One region of the Streptomyces sp. NPDC014734 genome, then DNA from elsewhere that is predicted to be linked to it. Evidence: riboswitches for the same ligand, from Rfam matches in the RefSeq annotation. Region 1 holds a riboswitch; the other holds the start of a gene.
The links. A riboswitch is a leader RNA that binds a small molecule or an ion and turns the genes downstream of it on or off. The one in region 1 is predicted to bind S-adenosylmethionine.
Positions count from the first base shown of each region.

Region 1 (8,021 bases):
TGGGTCACCGGTGACAAGCGCGAGCACCACCTGCTGGACCGCCCGCGCAACGCCCCGACCCGGACCGCCTTCGGCGTCGCCTGGATCACCGAGTACGTCATCGTCTTCATCGGCGGTGGCAACGACCTGTGGGCCACGCACTTCCACCTGTCGATCAACGCCATTTCCTGGTTCATCCGGATCTTCATCTTCGCGGGCCCGGTCATCGCGTTCATCGTCACCCGGCGGATCTGCCTCGGCCTCCAGCGCCGCGACAAGGAGAAGGTGCTGCACGGGCGCGAGTCCGGCATCATCAAGCGCCTGCCGCACGGTGAGTTCGTCGAGATCCACGAGCCGCTCGGTCCGGAGAAGCTGCACACGCTCACCGCGCACGAGCAGTACCAGCCGGTCGAGATCGGCCCGACGGTCGACGAGAACGGCGTCGAGCGCAAGGTGTCCCCGCTGCAGAAGCTGCGCGCCAGGCTCAGCAGGAGCTACTTCGGCGAGGACGGCCAGATCGCCAAGCCCACCGTCGAGGAGTACAAGGAGATCACCAGCGGCCACGGTCACCACTGATCGCCTGAACTGATCGCCACAGCAGGAGCCCCGTCCATCCGATGGACGGGGCTCTTCGCTGTCCCCGGTGCTCGATAGGGTGGGAGCCGACCCCTTTTACCGGCTGTGGACCCCAGGAGCGGACCATGAACGTTGTGACCCCGATCGGCGGCGACAGCGTGGCGGACCGTTCCTGGCCCGGCGTGCTGAACCCGTTGCTGCGCGGCGAGGACCTGGGCGCGGACGACACCGCGTGGGCGATGGACCGCATCATGAGCGGTGAGGCGACCGACGTGCAGATCGCCGGTTTCGCGGTGGCGCTGCGCGCCAAGGGCGAGACGGTCGAGGAGGTGTCGGGCCTGGTGCGCGCCATGTACGAGCACGCCCGCACCATTCACGTCCCGGGCCGCACGGTCGACATCGTCGGCACCGGCGGCGACCTCGCCAAGACGGTCAACATCTCCACGATGTCCGCGATCGTCATCGCGGGCACCGGCGCCAAGGTCGTCAAGCACGGCAACCGCGCCTCCTCCTCGGCGAGCGGCTCCTCCGACGTGCTGGAGAAGCTCGGCGTCAACCTGGAGCTCAGCGCCGAGCGCGTCGTCGAGGTCGCCGAGGAAGCGGGCATCACCTTCTGCTTCGCGGTGAAGTTCCACCCCGCGCTGCGGTACGCGGCCCGGGCGCGCAAGGAGCTCGGCGCCCAGACCACGTTCAACATCCTGGGTCCACTCACCAATCCGGCCGGGGTCCGCGCCCAGGCCGTCGGTGTGGCCGACGCGAGGATGGCGCCGATCGTGGCCGGTGTCCTCGCCGCGCGCGGCAATTCGGCGCTCGTCTTCCGCGGTGACGACGGGCTCGACGAGCTGACGACGACGGCGACCTCGCGGGTCTGGGTGGTGCGGGACGGCGCGGTGCGCGAGCAGCGGTTCGACCCGCGCGACATCGGCCTGGAGCTGGTCCCGGCACAGGCGCTGCGCGGTGCCGACGCCTCGTACAACGCGGACGTGGCCCGACGGGTGCTGGCCGGCGAACCCGGGCCGGTGCGCGAGGCAGTGCTGCTCAACTCCGCGGCGGCCCTGGTCGCCCTGGACCCGACGGACGGCACGCTGGACGAACAGCTCGCCGCCGGGGTCGTGAGGGCGGCCGAGTCCATCGACTCCGGGGCGGCCCGGGCGGCGCTGGAGCGCTGGGTGGCGGCCAGCAACGCCTGAGCGCGAGGAAGGTGACGCGGGGCGCGGTCCGCATCGCGGACCGCGCCTTGCGCGTTCACGGACGTATGGCAAGATGCTGAGCAGGTCATGAGTGACAGCGACTACGGCCCCGGCCCGCTGTCCGGCAACCCTCCGTCCGTGGCGGGGTGCCCCGGGTGAAGACCAGGCCGTGGGCAGCGAGGTCCGCGGCAAGCGCGGGCCCCTCGGCATCAACGAATGCCAACCCCCGGGGTCCTGGTCCCTAGGGAGTCTCTTGTGAGCACGCGAATGCGATAGGGCTTTCCGGCCCTTCTCCGCACCCTCTTCCTCTTCACGCCGCGCCGCCGCATGTCCGTCGGCGCGTGCGATTCGCCTGCCTGTTACGGGAGTTCGCCATGTCTGTCTTCACCGCTGCCGCCGACCAGTCGCTTTGTGCCCCTCTGCCGGTTCTGGGCAAGGATGTAACGGTTCCGCTGGTCACGGGTGGTGAAGTCGCCTACGCGGCCCTCGACTACGCCGCCAGCGCCCCGGCGCTCCAGCGGGTCTGGGACGACGTTGCCGCGTACGCCCCGTACTACGGCAGCGTCCACCGCGGCGCCGGGTACCTCTCCCAGCTGTCCACGGACCTGTTCGAGAACAGCCGGGCGACGGTCGCGGAGTTCCTCGGCTGCCGCCCCGACGACCAGGTGGTCTTCACCCGCTCGACCACCGACTCGCTCAACCTGCTGGCCGCCGTGATCCCCGACGACTGTCAGGTCTTCGTCTACGAGACCGAGCACCACGCCTCGTTGCTGCCGTGGCGCGACGCCCGGGTGACGTACCTCAACGCCCCGCGCACCCCGGCCCAGGCCGTCGGGACACTGGAGCGGGCGCTCGCCGACCGCGAGCCCCACGGCCCCGCGCTGGTCTGCGTCACCGGCGCCTCCAACGTCACCGGCGAACTGTGGCCGGTCAGGGAACTGGCCGCCGCCGCCCACGCGCACGGCGCCCGGATCGTGCTGGACGCGGCGCAGCTCGCCCCGCACCACCCCGTCGACATCGCCGGCCTGGATGTCGACTGGGTCGCCTTCTCCGGACACAAGCTGTACGCGCCGTTCGGTTCGGGCGTGCTCGCGGGCCGGGCCGACTGGCTCCGGGGCGCCGAGCCGTACCTGGCGGGTGGCGGCGCCTCGCGCAAGGTCGCCCGTCGTGCCGACGGCGGGGTGGACGTCGAGTGGCACACCACCGCCGCCCGCCACGAGGCCGGTTCCCCCAACGTCATCGGCGTGTACTCCATCGCCTCCGCCTGCAAGGCGCTCACCGACGCGGGCTTCGACGACCTGGTCGCCCGGGAGCAGCACCTCGTCGCCGCGGTCCGGGCCGGTCTCGCGGACGTTCCCGAGGTCAGGGTGCTCTCGCTGTTCGGCGACGACGCCCCGCGGGTCGGCGTCATCTCGTTCGTGGTGGAGGGCTGGAACAGCTCGCACTTCGCCGCGGCGCTCTCCGCCGAGTACGGCATCGGGGTCCGCGACGGGCTGTTCTGCGCCCACCCGCTGGTCCGCACCCTGCTGGGCAGCGACCCGCAGCAGGTCGGCGAGTGCGGCGCGCCCGAGGCCGAGCCGGGGGAGCTCTCGCTCAACGCGATCCGGGTGAGCTTCGGCGCCGGTACGCCGGACGAGCACATCGAGCGGTTCGTGCGCGCGGTCAAGGAGCTGGTGAGCGAGGGCGCCCAGTGGAAGTACCGCACCGAGGGCGGCCGCTGCGTCCCGGACCGGGGCGAGGCCCAGCTCTGACCCCCCACGTCATCCGGCGGGGGCGGACCGATGTGGTCCGCCCCCGCCGGATGACGTGAGCCGGGACTTCTCAGCCGTCGAGGCCGATGTTGAAGGCCGCCTCCAGGTCGTGCTGGGAGTAGGTGCGAAAGGCCACGTGGGTGTCGGTGGCCTCGACGCCGGGGATCTTGCTGATCCGGCCCGGGATGACGTCGGCCAGGTCGTCGTGCGAGGCCACCCGGACCATGGCGATGAGGTCGTGGGTACCGGTGACGGAGAAGACCTCGCTGACGCTGTCCAGCGCGGCGATGGCCTCGGCGATCTCGGGAATCCGGTCCACGCTGGTCTTGATGAGCACGATCGCGGTGATCACGGTTGGCTGTCTCCCTCGGTGGCCGCGGCTGGAGCCTTCACTCTATCGGCACGTCGATAGCGTCCCCACGCGTAGAGGAAGCCGAGGGCGAAGCCGGCCACATGGGCCAGATAGGCCACGCCCGGCCCTCCGTCGCCCGCGCCCCGGACCGCCAGCCACTGCAGGGCGAACCAGAAGATCAGCACGATCCAGGCGGGGAAGCGCAGCGGCAGGAAGAAGAGGAACGGGAACAGGCTGGTGACCCGGGCCCTGGGGAAGAGGTAGAGGAACGCCCCCAGCACCGCCGAGATGGCGCCCGACGCGCCGACGAGCGTCTGGTCGGACGCGGCGTGCGCCGCCGCGTAGGCGACCAGCGCGAGATAGCCGCAGCCGACGTAGAAGAGCAGGAACTCGGTGCGGCCCATGCGCTCCTCGGCCATCGCCCCGAACACGTACAGGAACAGCATGTTCCCGAGCAGGTGCAGCCAGCTTCCGTGCACGAAGAGGGCGGTGAGCGGGGTGAGGAGGGCCGGCCCGGAGCCGTCCCACAGCTCGTTCGGGATCACCCCCCAGCGTTCGAAGTACCCCGCCTGGGCGGCGAGCAGGGCGTCCGCCGTCCCGTGGGGCGGCCGGAGACCGGAGAGCGGGCCGAGTACGAAGATCAGGCAGCACGACGCGATCAGGGCGCGGGTGACCAGAGGTCCGCCCGGGGTGACCGTCCGTAGGAGTCCGCCGGTCACCCGGCCCGCCGCGACGCGCAGATCGATCATGAACAGAGCATGACGCACATGGAGGGAACGGGACAGACCGCCTCGCCGTGTCGGCGGTACACGGTGAGGCCGTAGGGTTACGGCAGGACATCCGCAGTTCGACGGCGCACCGCGAGATCCTTGAATCAGGCAGCACGAGGCTCGACGAAAGAGGACGCAACGATGACGACGGTTCCGCAGCCGACCGACGGGACCCGCTGGCGCTGCACGCTCTGCGGAAATCTCACCCGCTTCGACGTGACCCGCTCCTCCAAGGTCGTCGAATACGTCCATCTCGACCTGGCCGGGGAGGCCACCGTCGAGGAACGCGAGGTGGTCAGTGAGACCATCGAGTCGGTGCGATGCCGTTGGTGCAACGCGGTGGACCAGATCGAGCTGGTCGCCAGGCCAGGTGCCGACTCCTGACGGAGCCGTGCGACAGACATGTGATTTGGGGTGACGGATGGTGGAGCAGCCCGCTAGCGGTGCCGATTCGGCCGAGGTGGCCGACGGCGCCGTCGAGGCGCTCGACCGCCCGCTGCCCGAGGGCGTGCGACGGCGGGTCGTCGCGCTGGTGTCGGACGCCTTCGGCGGCCTGACGGTCTCCGAACTCCCCGCCCCGCTGCGGCAGTACGCCCGATTCACCCCGACCCGGCGGGCCAAGTTCGCGGGGAACGCCATGGCGGCGGCCCTGGAGGGCGACCCGGCGTTCCGGCAGCGGATCGGTGAGCGGATCGAGGAGGAGCAGCCGGAGCTGGCCGCCGCGCTGAAATCCGGGGCGCCGCCCGCCGCCGCCGACCCGGTCGACGTCGCCGCAGCCGCCTATGTACTGCGCCCGGCCGGCTGGGTGAAGCTGGTGGCCGCCGCCGGTGAGGAGGCCCAGCGCGTCGACGCCGAGCGTGCCGACGAGGCGGGCCGCCGCGAGCTCGAACGGCTGCGCGAGGAACTTGCCGAGGCGCGCTCCCGGACGAGGAGCGAGACGGAACGGCTCCGTGCCGAGCTGGACGCCGCCCGCAAGGAGTCCGAGTCCCTCCAGCGCAAGCTGCGCAGTGCCGTCAGCGACGTCAGACGGGGCGAGGCCGCGCTCCGGCGCAGCCGGGCCGAGACCGACGCCGTGCGCGCCGAGGCTGCCGCCCAGGTCTCCGCGGCGGAGAGCGAGACGCGCAGGCTCAAGGCGCGGCTCGGTGAGGCCGAGGCGTCCGTCGAGGCGGCGCGCAGGGCCGCGCGGGAGGGCCGCTCGGTCGAGGACATGCGGCTGCGGCTGCTGCTGGACACGGTGCTGGACGCGGCCCGCGGGCTCCGTCGGGAGCTCGCCCTGCCCCCGGCGTCGATCCGTCCGGCGGACGGTGTCGACGCCGTCGAGCCCGGCCGGATGTCCCCCAAGGACATTGCCGCCAGGGCGCTTTCGGAGACCGATCCGGCCCTGCTCGACCAGTTGCTCGCGCTGCCGCAGGCCCATCTGATCGTGGACGGCTACAACGTCACCAAGACCGGCTATCCGCAACTGCCGCTGGAGAAGCAGCGGCTGCGGCTGCTGGGCGGTCTCTCGATGCTCGCGGCACAGACCGGTGCCGAGATGACCTGTGTCTTCGACGGGGCCGAACTCGCCGCCCCGGTGCTGCTCGCACCGCCGCGCGGCGTCCGGGTGCTGTTCAGCAAACCGGGTGTGACCGCCGACGAACTGATCCGCCAGCTGGCGCGCGCCGAGCCGTCGGGCCGCCCGGTCGTGGTGGTCTCCACCGATCGCGAGGTCGCCGACGGAGTGGCGAAGGCGGGGGCCAGGCCCGTTGCGTCCGCCTTGCTCCTGAAGCGCCTTTCGCGCGTCTAGTGAGGTTTGCCGGAAGTCGGCGGGAATCGGACAACGGACCGTCAGACCGTAGCTACGCCCTGTACGGCGCAGGTAAAGAAGTACCTGGTGCAACGAGTTTTTACCGGTGAGGATTTGAACTGATCACAAGTTGGTCACTAGGGTCAGGTTTCGAACCTTCGCACGGTTGATCACCCATCCGGGGTGGCGGCGAAGGAACCGCCGAGTCCGTGACGTGCACGGAGCCGGGGATTCAAGTCCCCCACAGCCCGGTAGGCGGCTGGAGGAAGAAGGAGCTCGCCTTCGTGGCGTCCCACCGTCGTCCCAAGCAGCCGAGCCGCGCTCGTGTGTCCGTCGTCACCGCCGCGGCCGCAGCGGCTGTCGCCCTGACCTCTCAGGCGGCCCACGCCGACCCCAAGCCCTCCAAGACCGAGGTCAAGGCGAAGGTCGACAAGCTCAACCACGAGGCCAGCGAGGCCAATGAGCAGTACTACGGCGCCAAGGAGAAGCAGCAGAAGCTGGAGAAGGAAGTCGGCGCGCTGCAGGACAAGGTGGCCCGCGGTCAGCAGGAGATCAACAACCTGCGCAACGGCCTCGGTTCGCTCGCCGCGGCGCAGTACCGCTCCGGTGGTCTCGACCCGTCGGTGCAGCTCTTCCTCTCGTCCAACCCGGACAGCTACCTCGACAAGGCGTCGGCGCTCGACCAGCTGACGGGCAAGCAGGCCGAGGCACTCCAGGAGATCCAGGAGAAGCAGCGGGTCCTCGCGCAGGAGCGCAAGGAGGCCCAGGACAAGCTGGGCGACCTCGCGGACGTCCGCAAGACGCTCGGCGAGAAGAAGAAGAAGCTCCAGTCGAAGCTCGCCGAGGCGCAGCACCTGTACAACACGCTGACCGCCGCCGAGAAGGCGAAGTTCCGCGAGGCCGACCAGCGTGCCAGCCGCGCCGCCGGCGACCGCGTCGAGCTGGGCAACGAGGTCCCCGCCTCCGCCCGCGGCGCCGCCGCCCTGAACGCCGCCGCCGGCAAGGTGGGCACGCCCTACGGCCGCGGCGGCACCGGTCCGTACTCCTTCGACTGCTCCGGGCTGACCCAGTGGGCCTACGCCCAGGCCAACGTGCACATCTCCCGGGTCACGTACACCCAGGTCAACGACGGCCCCCGGATCGGGCGCAGCGCGTTGAAGCCGGGCGACCTGGTCTTCTTCAACAACACCTCGCACGTGGGGCTCTACGCGGGCAACAACACCCTGCTGCACGCCCCGTACCCGGGCGCGTTCGTCCGCTACGAGTCGATGGACACCATCGGCAGCTTCCAGTTCGGCGTGCGCGTCGTCTGACGACGCCCGAACGGGCGAATTCCCGCGCCCCCGCAGCACCGTCCGCCCCGCCGGAGACCACAGGTCACCGGCGGGGCGGACGCGTTCGCGCCGTCCGGCCGCCCGGCGAGGTCCTTGGCCGCTCCGTGACCGGACGACTACTGTCTGCCTGCTGTGCGGCTCCCGGTCGTCGGTCCGCCCGTCCGGGCGGCAGGGGTCGCACGCGCGCGTACAGCGGAAGGGAGCGCGGCTTCCTGTGGTGTCCCATCGACGTCCCACGCGGCCCGGCCTCACCCGGGGAGCCCGGGCAACCGTCCTGTCGGCA
Region 1 is NZ_JBIBYN010000008.1:259,158-267,178, reverse strand. Features, by position in the region: gene ACF1CT_RS16090 (cytochrome bc complex cytochrome b subunit) at 1-555, shown strand, start outside; gene trpD (anthranilate phosphoribosyltransferase) at 681-1,745, shown strand; SAM riboswitch class IV at 1,829-1,946, shown strand; gene ACF1CT_RS16080 (aminotransferase class V-fold PLP-dependent enzyme) at 2,120-3,496, shown strand; gene ACF1CT_RS16075 (Lrp/AsnC family transcriptional regulator) at 3,567-3,848, opposite strand; gene ACF1CT_RS16070 (rhomboid family intramembrane serine protease) at 3,845-4,597, opposite strand; gene ACF1CT_RS16065 (hypothetical protein) at 4,760-5,002, shown strand; gene ACF1CT_RS16060 (NYN domain-containing protein) at 5,043-6,404, shown strand; gene ACF1CT_RS16055 (NlpC/P60 family protein) at 6,689-7,717, shown strand; gene ACF1CT_RS16050 (NlpC/P60 family protein) at 7,953-8,021, shown strand, end outside.

Region 2 (8,021 bases), on a different contig from region 1:
CATCCTCGCCGACGGTCTCAACGCACTCGGTCCGGCACTCGGGTTCAAGACCGACGTCCGTATCCGCTCGCACTGCTTCGTGCCGTCCGTCAGCGCGGTCGACGTCCGCGACCCGGACACGGACGAGGCGCTGTACGCGGATGTCTCCGCGCTCCCGCCGGAGGACAGCGGACTCGACGAGTTCACGCTCGCCGCCCGCAACGAGGGCCACAGCCTGGTCACGGAGGAACTCTCCACCTGGATCATCGACCGGCTCCCGTAACCCGATCCGACCGGCTCCCCATACCGGCACGACCGGGCTCCCGTGGCCCGGCACGACCGGCTCCCTCAGCCCGGCACGACACCGACACGAACGCCGACACCGACACGGACGCGCGTGCCGAGAACGGCGCAGGCCCCCGAGAACGGCGCAGGCCCCCGGGACCGGAAAGGGTCCCAGGGGCCTGCGCGACAGTCCGGCTGTCGCCCGACCGAACTACCGATCCCGAGGGATCAGAAGTCCATGTCACCGCCCGGCATGCCGCCCGGAGCGGCCGCGGCGGCCTTCTCCGGCTTGTCGGCGATGACGGCCTCGGTGGTCAGGAACAGCGCGGCGATGGACGCGGCGTTCTGCAGGGCGGAACGCGTGACCTTCGCCGGGTCGAGGATGCCCTCGGCGATCATGTCGACGTACTCGCCGGTCGCGGCGTTCAGACCGTGGCCGACGGCCAGGTTGCGCACCTTCTCGACGACGACGCCACCCTCCAGGCCACCGTTGACGGCGATCTGCTTGAGCGGGGCCTCCAGGGCCAGCTTGACGGCGTTGGCGCCGGTCGCCTCGTCACCCGAGAGCTCCAGCTTCTCGAAGACGGCCGAGGCCTGGAGCAGAGCCACGCCACCACCGGCGACGATGCCCTCCTCGACGGCGGCCTTGGCGTTGCGCACCGCGTCCTCGATGCGGTGCTTGCGCTCCTTCAGCTCGACCTCGGTCGCGGCACCGGCCTTGATGACCGCCACGCCGCCGGCGAGCTTCGCGAGGCGCTCCTGGAGCTTCTCGCGGTCGTAGTCCGAGTCGGAGTTCTCGATCTCGGCACGGATCTGGTTGACGCGGCCCTGAACCTGGTCGCTGTCACCGGCGCCGTCGACGATCGTCGTCTCGTCCTTGGTGATGACGACCTTGCGGGCGCGGCCGAGCAGGTCGAGACCGGCGTTCTCCAGCTTGAGGCCGACCTCCTCGGAGATGACCTGGCCACCGGTGAGGATGGCGATGTCACCGAGCATGGCCTTGCGGCGGTCGCCGAAGCCCGGGGCCTTGACGGCGACGGACTTGAAGGTGCCGCGGATCTTGTTGACGACCAGGGTCGACAGGGCCTCGCCCTCGACGTCCTCGGCGATGATCAGCAGCGGCTTGCCGGACTGCATGACCTTCTCCAGCAGCGGAAGGAGGTCCTTCACGTTGCTGATCTTCGAGTTGACGATGAGGATGTACGGGTCGTCGAGCGACGCCTCCATACGCTCCATGTCGGTGGCGAAGTACGCCGAGATGTAGCCCTTGTCGAAGCGCATACCCTCGGTGAGCTCCAGCTCCAGACCGAAGGTCTGGGACTCCTCGACGGTGATGACGCCTTCCTTGCCGACCTTGTCCATGGCCTCGGCGATCAGCTCGCCGATCTGGGTGTCGGCGGCGGAGATGGAGGCCGTGGAAGCGATCTGCTCCTTGGTCTCCACGTCCTTGGCCTGCTCCAGGAGGGCGGCGGAGACGGCCTCGACGGCCTTCTCGATGCCCCGCTTGAGAGCCATCGGGTTGGCACCCGCGGCGACGTTGCGAAGGCCCTCGCGGACGAGCGCCTGGGCGAGAACGGTGGCGGTGGTCGTACCGTCGCCGGCGACGTCGTCCGTCTTCTTGGCGACCTCCTTGACCAGCTCCGCACCGATCTTCTCGTACGGGTCCTCCAGCTCGATCTCCTTGGCGATGGACACACCATCGTTGGTGATCGTGGGGGCGCCCCACTTCTTCTCAAGGACGACGTTGCGACCCTTGGGGCCAAGGGTGACCTTGACGGCGTCGGCGAGCTGGTTCATGCCGCGCTCGAGACCGCGCCGGGCCTCCTCGTCGAACGCGATGATCTTGGCCATGTGAAGTGGTCCTCCCGGACAGGGGTGGATTTCTCCGGACCGAGTGGCGCCCGCGACGGACGGCCTGCGTGCCGGTGGTTCCTTGCCCCACCGGACCTGCGGGCCTCACCGGCCCGGTCCAAGTTCTGTCACTCTCACCTGGAGAGTGCTAACGCAATGATTAGCACTCGACCCCCGAGAGTGCAAGCGTCCTCGGGGAAGGTTGGCTCGGGGCCGACGGTCCGACGACGGAACTCCGCCCCTCCTCCTCCCGGCCCCGGACACCCCTCCCGACCGCCCCGGCCGCGGGCGCACGCGCGGAGGGCCCGTACCCCTGGGTGTCCCCGGGGTACGGGCCCTCCGTGCGTGAGTGGTGTCGTTGTTGGCCGACCGCGCCGAACTCAGCCGACGGCGAGCTTGACCATGTCCGCCTGCGGCCCCTTCTGGCCCTGCGAGATCTCGAACTCAACTCGCTGACCCTCTTCGAGGGTGCGGTAGCCGTCCATCTGGATCGCGCTGTAGTGGACGAAAACATCCGCACCACCGTCGACCGCGATGAAGCCGTACCCCTTCTCCGCGTTGAACCACTTGACGGTGCCCTGAGCCATGCCTAACTCCCCTATTACTGGCCCTTGCGCAGGACCGCACTTCGCGGACCCGGGTCAGAACCCACCCTCCGACAGGAGAGGGTGTGTGTGCGCCGGAACGCGTCGACCGCGGCTGAATGTATCTGCCCAACTGCCCTCTGCAACAGGTCAATCAGACGAGAATTCCGGGCACGACTGATCGCCCGGATATGAAGGATTCACAAGGTTCCGGGGCAAGTCGGGCCGGGCAAAAGTGACTTATGGCACATGAAGATCGAGCACATTGGCCACTTCTTGTCGTGACCGGGCGCAATCTCATGGGGCGGGCGGCACGCGAAGCTGGGGGACTTCCCACACTCTACCGCGCTCAACCATGCAGAATTGCCCCCTCCGTTTGTTCCGGAGGGGGCAATTCGATAACACCGTGAAACCGCCCGACGGCCGTCCGCCCGCCGCCTGACAGCCGTCCGGCAGCGGGCGGACGGAGGGTCGTCCGACGAAGGCCCGGGAGCGTCAGCAGCCGCCCGCGACGGCGGGGATGATCGAGATGCCGGCGCCGTCCGGCGTCGCCGTCTCCAGCCCGCTCTCGAAGCGCACGTCGTCGTCGTTGACGTAGACGTTCACGAAGCGGCGCAGCTTGCCCTGGTCGTCCAGGACGCGGGCGGCGATGCCCGGGTGGTTCTGCTCCAGGGAGGCGATGACCTGGGAGAGATTCTCGCCGTCGGCCGGAACCTCGGCCCGGCCGCCGGTGTAGGTGCGGAGGATGGTGGGGATACGGACCTTGACGCTCATGGCGGATGCCTTTCTTCGGTCTCGGGAGGATCAGGCGGAGGCGAGGCCGGCGGCGCGGAACGCGTCCAGGCTCGGGCGGATCGTCGCGGTCGCCTGCGAGGTGGCGGCCACCGCGTCCAGCGTCTTGAGGCCGTCCCCGGTGTTGAGGACGACGGTGGTCAGCGACGGGTCGAGCACACCGTTCTCGATCAGCTTCTTCGTCACGCCGACCGTCACCCCGCCCGCGGTCTCGGCGAAGATGCCCTCGGTGCGCGCCAGCAGCTTGATCGCGTCGACGACCTGCTCGTCGTCGACGTCCTCGACGGCGCCGCCGGTGCGGCGGGCGATGTCCAGGACGTACGGGCCGTCGGCCGGGTTGCCGATCGCCAGGGACTTGGCGATGGTGTTCGGCTTCTGCGGCCGGACGACGTCGAGACCGGCCTTGAACGCGGTGGAGACCGGGGAGCAGCCCTCGGCCTGGGCGCCGAAGATCTTGTACGGCTTGTCCTCGACCAGGCCCAGCTTGATCAGCTCCTGGAGCCCCTTGTCGATCTTCGTCAGCTGGGAGCCGGACGCGATCGGGATGACGATCTGGTCGGGCAGCCGCCAGCCGAGCTGCTCGCAGATCTCGTACGCCAGGGTCTTGGAGCCCTCGCCGTAGTACGGGCGGAGGTTGACGTTGACGAAGCCCCAGCCCTCGCCGAGCGGGTCGCCGATGAGCTCCGAGCAGAAGCGGTTGACGTCGTCGTAGTTGCCCTCGATGCCGACCAGCTCACCGCCGTACACCGCGGCCATGACGACCTTGCCCTGTTCCAGGTCGTGCGGGATGAACACGCAGGAGCGGAAGCCGGCGCGGGCCGCGGCGGCACCCACCGCACCGGCGAGGTTGCCGGTGGAGGAGCAGGAGAGGGTGGTGAAGCCGAAGGCGCGGGCGGCCTCGACGGCGATGGCGACGACGCGGTCCTTGAAGGAGTGCGTCGGGTTGCCGGAGTCGTCCTTGACGTACAGGCCACCGGTGACACCCAGCTCACGGGCCAGGTTGTCGGCCTTGACCAGCTTGGTGAAGCCGGGGTTGATGTTGGGCTTGTCCGCGACGTCGGCGGGGACCGGCAGCAGCGGCGCGTAGCGCCAGATGGTGTTCGGTCCGGCCTCGATGCGCTTCCTCAGCTCCTCGGGGGAACCGGTCGGCAGGTCGTACGCCACTTCGAGCGGCCCGAAACAGGACGCGCAGGCGAAAATGGGGCCGAGTTCGAATCGCTCGCCGCATTCGCGGCAGGAAAGCGCCGCGGCGGGGCCCAGGTCGACGGGGGAGGCACCGGCGGAAGAAGCGGTGTCTGCTGCGGCAGTCTGCACGGCCATGATGGCGGAGGCCCTTTCTCCTCATCTTCCTTGCGACGCGTTTCGCCGCAAGACGGAATTGGCACCTTCCCCACCGTGACCTCGCGGTCGGCAGGAGGGTTGCCGGGACTTCAACGGGCCGTTCCCTCAGTCCCTCTGGATGAGCGCTGTGGCACTGGAACACATGGTCCAGGCATTTGTCGGCGGACCGACCCCGACATGCGACGGTCGTCCGCGTTGTTCAAGACTCTAACCGAAGCCCCGGACTGTTGAGATAGTCGTCCGAACCGCGAGATGGATCACATACAGGGAGTATCGACCGTGCTGGAAGAGGCCGAACGCTGGCTGACCAGGCGTTCCTGGTCAGCCGCCGACCGCCCGCTGGAACGCCTCCTGGCGGCCAAGGCGAAGGACCCGCGACGCGGGAGCGTGAGTGTCGTCCTGCCTGCGCTGAACGAGGAGGCGACCGTCGGCGAGATCGTCACGACGATCCGGCGCGAGCTGATGGAGAGGGTACGGCTGGTCGACGAACTCGTGGTCATCGACTCCGGCTCCACGGACAACACCTCGAAGGTGGCCCGGGAGGCCGGGGCCCGGGTGGTCCACCGGGACGACATACTCCCGCGCATACCCGCCGTGCCCGGCAAGGGCGAGGTGCTGTGGCGGTCACTGCTGGTGACCGGCGGGGACATCGTCTGCTTCGTCGACGCCGACCTGAGGGACTTCTCGGCGGACTTCGTCTCCGGCATCGTCGGCCCACTGCTGACCGAACCGGACGTGCAGTTCGTCAAGGCGATGTACGACCGGCCGTTCGGCGACGCTCCCGAAGCCGTTTCCGAAGGCGTCTCCCGGGGCGCCCCCGGTGGCGCTTCCGATCTCACCACCAGCCGGGCCGCCGCCCAGGGGGGCCGCGTCACCGAACTGGTGGCCCGCCCGCTGCTCAATCTGCACTGGCCGCGGCTCGCCGGTTTCGTCCAGCCGCTCGGCGGCGAGTACGCCGCCCGCCGCTCCCTGCTCGAACAGTTGCCCTTCCCCGTCGGGTACGGGGTGGAGCTGGGCCTTCTCGTCGACGCCCTGCACACGGTGGGCCTCGACGCGCTCGCCCAGGTCGACGTGGGGGTGCGCAGGCACCGCCACCAGGACGGCCAGGCGCTCGGCCGGATGGCCGCCGCGATCTACCGGACCGCCCAACTCCGGCTGTCCCGTGGCCATTTGGTCCGCCCCTCGCTCACCCAGTTCGAGCGCGGCGACCACGGCTTCGTGCCGCGTACCCACCCGGTCGACACCGAGGAACGGCCCCCGATGCGCGAGATCGAGGAGTACCTCACCCGCCACGCCGCGTGACCTCGTCGTCAGCCCCGCAGCCCGCCTCGCAGCCCACCTTGTGGCACGTCTCGCAGCCCGCCCCGTCGCCCACCGCACGGCATGACCCCGTCGGGCGCCCTCCATCGGGCCGGGCCCGCCGGGCCCGGCCGGACTTCGCACGTTTGGGCGGTTCGTGATCGGGCTAGATTCCGCAACATGGTCTCCGAGCACGCAGCCCAGCCCGCCGCCCGGCCCCGGACCCGGTCCTCCGCGCAGGTCCTCGTCGCCTCCAACCGCGGCCCGGTGTCGTACACCCTCACCACGGACGGTTCGCTCGACACCAGGCGCGGCGGGGGCGGGCTCGTCTCCGGGCTGAGCGCGGTCGACGACAAGCTCTGGGTGTGCGCGGCGCTCGGCGACGGGGACCGGGAGGCGGTCCGGCGCGGGGTCGGCGAGCCGGGCGTGCGGATGCTCGACATCGACGCCGCCGTCCACGCGGACGCGTACAACGGGATCGCGAACTCGGTGCTCTGGTTCGTCCACCACATGCTCTACCAGACCCCGCTGGAGCCGGTCTTCGACGCGGAGTTCCGGCGGCAGTGGGCGTCGTTCGAGACGTACAACCGGGCCTTCGCCGAGGCGCTCGCCGAGGAGGCCGGGCAGGGGGCGGCGGTCCTGGTGCAGGACTACCACCTGGCCCTGGTGCCCGGCATGCTCCGGGCGCTCCGCCCCGACCTGCGCATCGGCCACTTCTCGCACACCCCGTGGGCGCCCGTCGACTACTTCCGCCTGCTCCCCGACGACATCGCCGAACAGTTGCTGCGCGGCATCCTGGGTGCCGACCGGGCCGCCTTCCTCACCCGTCGCTGGGCGGACGCCTTCACCGGCTGCTGCGCGGAGATCCTGGGCGGCACCGGGGACACCCGGATCGGGGTGCACGGGCTCGGCGCGGACGCGGGCTTCCTGCGCAGACGCGCGCACGAGGCGGACGTGGACGAGCGACTGGCGGCGCTGCGCGAGCAGATCGGCCCCGGGCGGAGGACGATCGTCCGGGTGGACCGGACGGAACTGTCCAAGAACATCGTGCGCGGCCTGTTCGCGTACCGCGCACTCCTCGACGAGCGGCCCGAATGGCGCGAACGGGTCGTCCACGTCGCCTTCGCCTACCCGTCCCGGCAGGACCTCGCCGTATACCGCGACTACACCGCCGAGGTCCGGCGGGTCGCCGCCGACATCAACGAGGCGTACGGCACGGCCACCTGGACCCCCGTCGTCCTGCACGTCAAGGACGACTTCGCCCGCTCGCTGGCCGCGTACCGGCTGGCCGACGTGGCCCTCGTCAACCCGATCCGCGACGGCATGAACCTGGTCGCCAAGGAGGTCCCGGTCGTCTCGGACCGCGGCTGCGCCCTGGTGCTGTCCCGGGAGGCGGGCGCGTACGAGGAGCTGGGCAGCGACGCGGTCGTGGTGAACCCGTACGACGTGTCAGCGACGGCGCAGGCGCTGCACGAGGCGCTGACGATGGCGGACGACGAACGGTCCGCGCGCACCGAACGCCTGGCCGCGGCGGCGGTCGCGCTGCCGCCGCAGCAGTGGTTCCTGGACCAATTGGACGCGCTGCGGGACTGACTCGGCGCCCACGGGCCTGACGCGAACGGGGCTGACACGCCGGTCAGGGGCTCCCGGCAGGCTCTCAGCCCCGCACCACCCGGGCCCGTCCCTTGGTCCGGAAACCGAGTGCGTGCCGGTAGATCTCCGGCAGGCGGTAGCGCCCGTCGTTGTCCCTGGCCAGGGCCCCGGCCTCCTCCAGCGTCACGATGTCGTTGGCGTCGAGACCCACGGCCTCCGCCTCGAAGGGCATCATCACTTCGTCGGCCCTGGAACCGACCGACCGCAGCAGATTCCCGAGGCTCGGGTTCTCCTGTT
Region 2 is NZ_JBIBYN010000019.1:170,409-178,429, reverse strand. Features, by position in the region: gene ACF1CT_RS27180 (esterase/lipase family protein) at 1-262, shown strand, start outside; gene groL (chaperonin GroEL) at 493-2,115, opposite strand; gene ACF1CT_RS27170 (cold-shock protein) at 2,496-2,702, opposite strand; gene ACF1CT_RS27165 (MoaD/ThiS family protein) at 3,195-3,473, opposite strand; gene thrC (threonine synthase) at 3,504-4,811, opposite strand; SAM riboswitch class I at 4,830-4,957, opposite strand; gene ACF1CT_RS27155 (glucosyl-3-phosphoglycerate synthase) at 5,112-6,134, shown strand; gene ACF1CT_RS27150 (trehalose-6-phosphate synthase) at 6,312-7,724, shown strand; gene ACF1CT_RS27145 (KGGVGR-motif variant AAA ATPase) at 7,789-8,021, opposite strand, start outside.
Region 2: another riboswitch for S-adenosylmethionine. It lies ahead of thrC (threonine synthase); the one in region 1 lies ahead of ACF1CT_RS16080 (aminotransferase class V-fold PLP-dependent enzyme).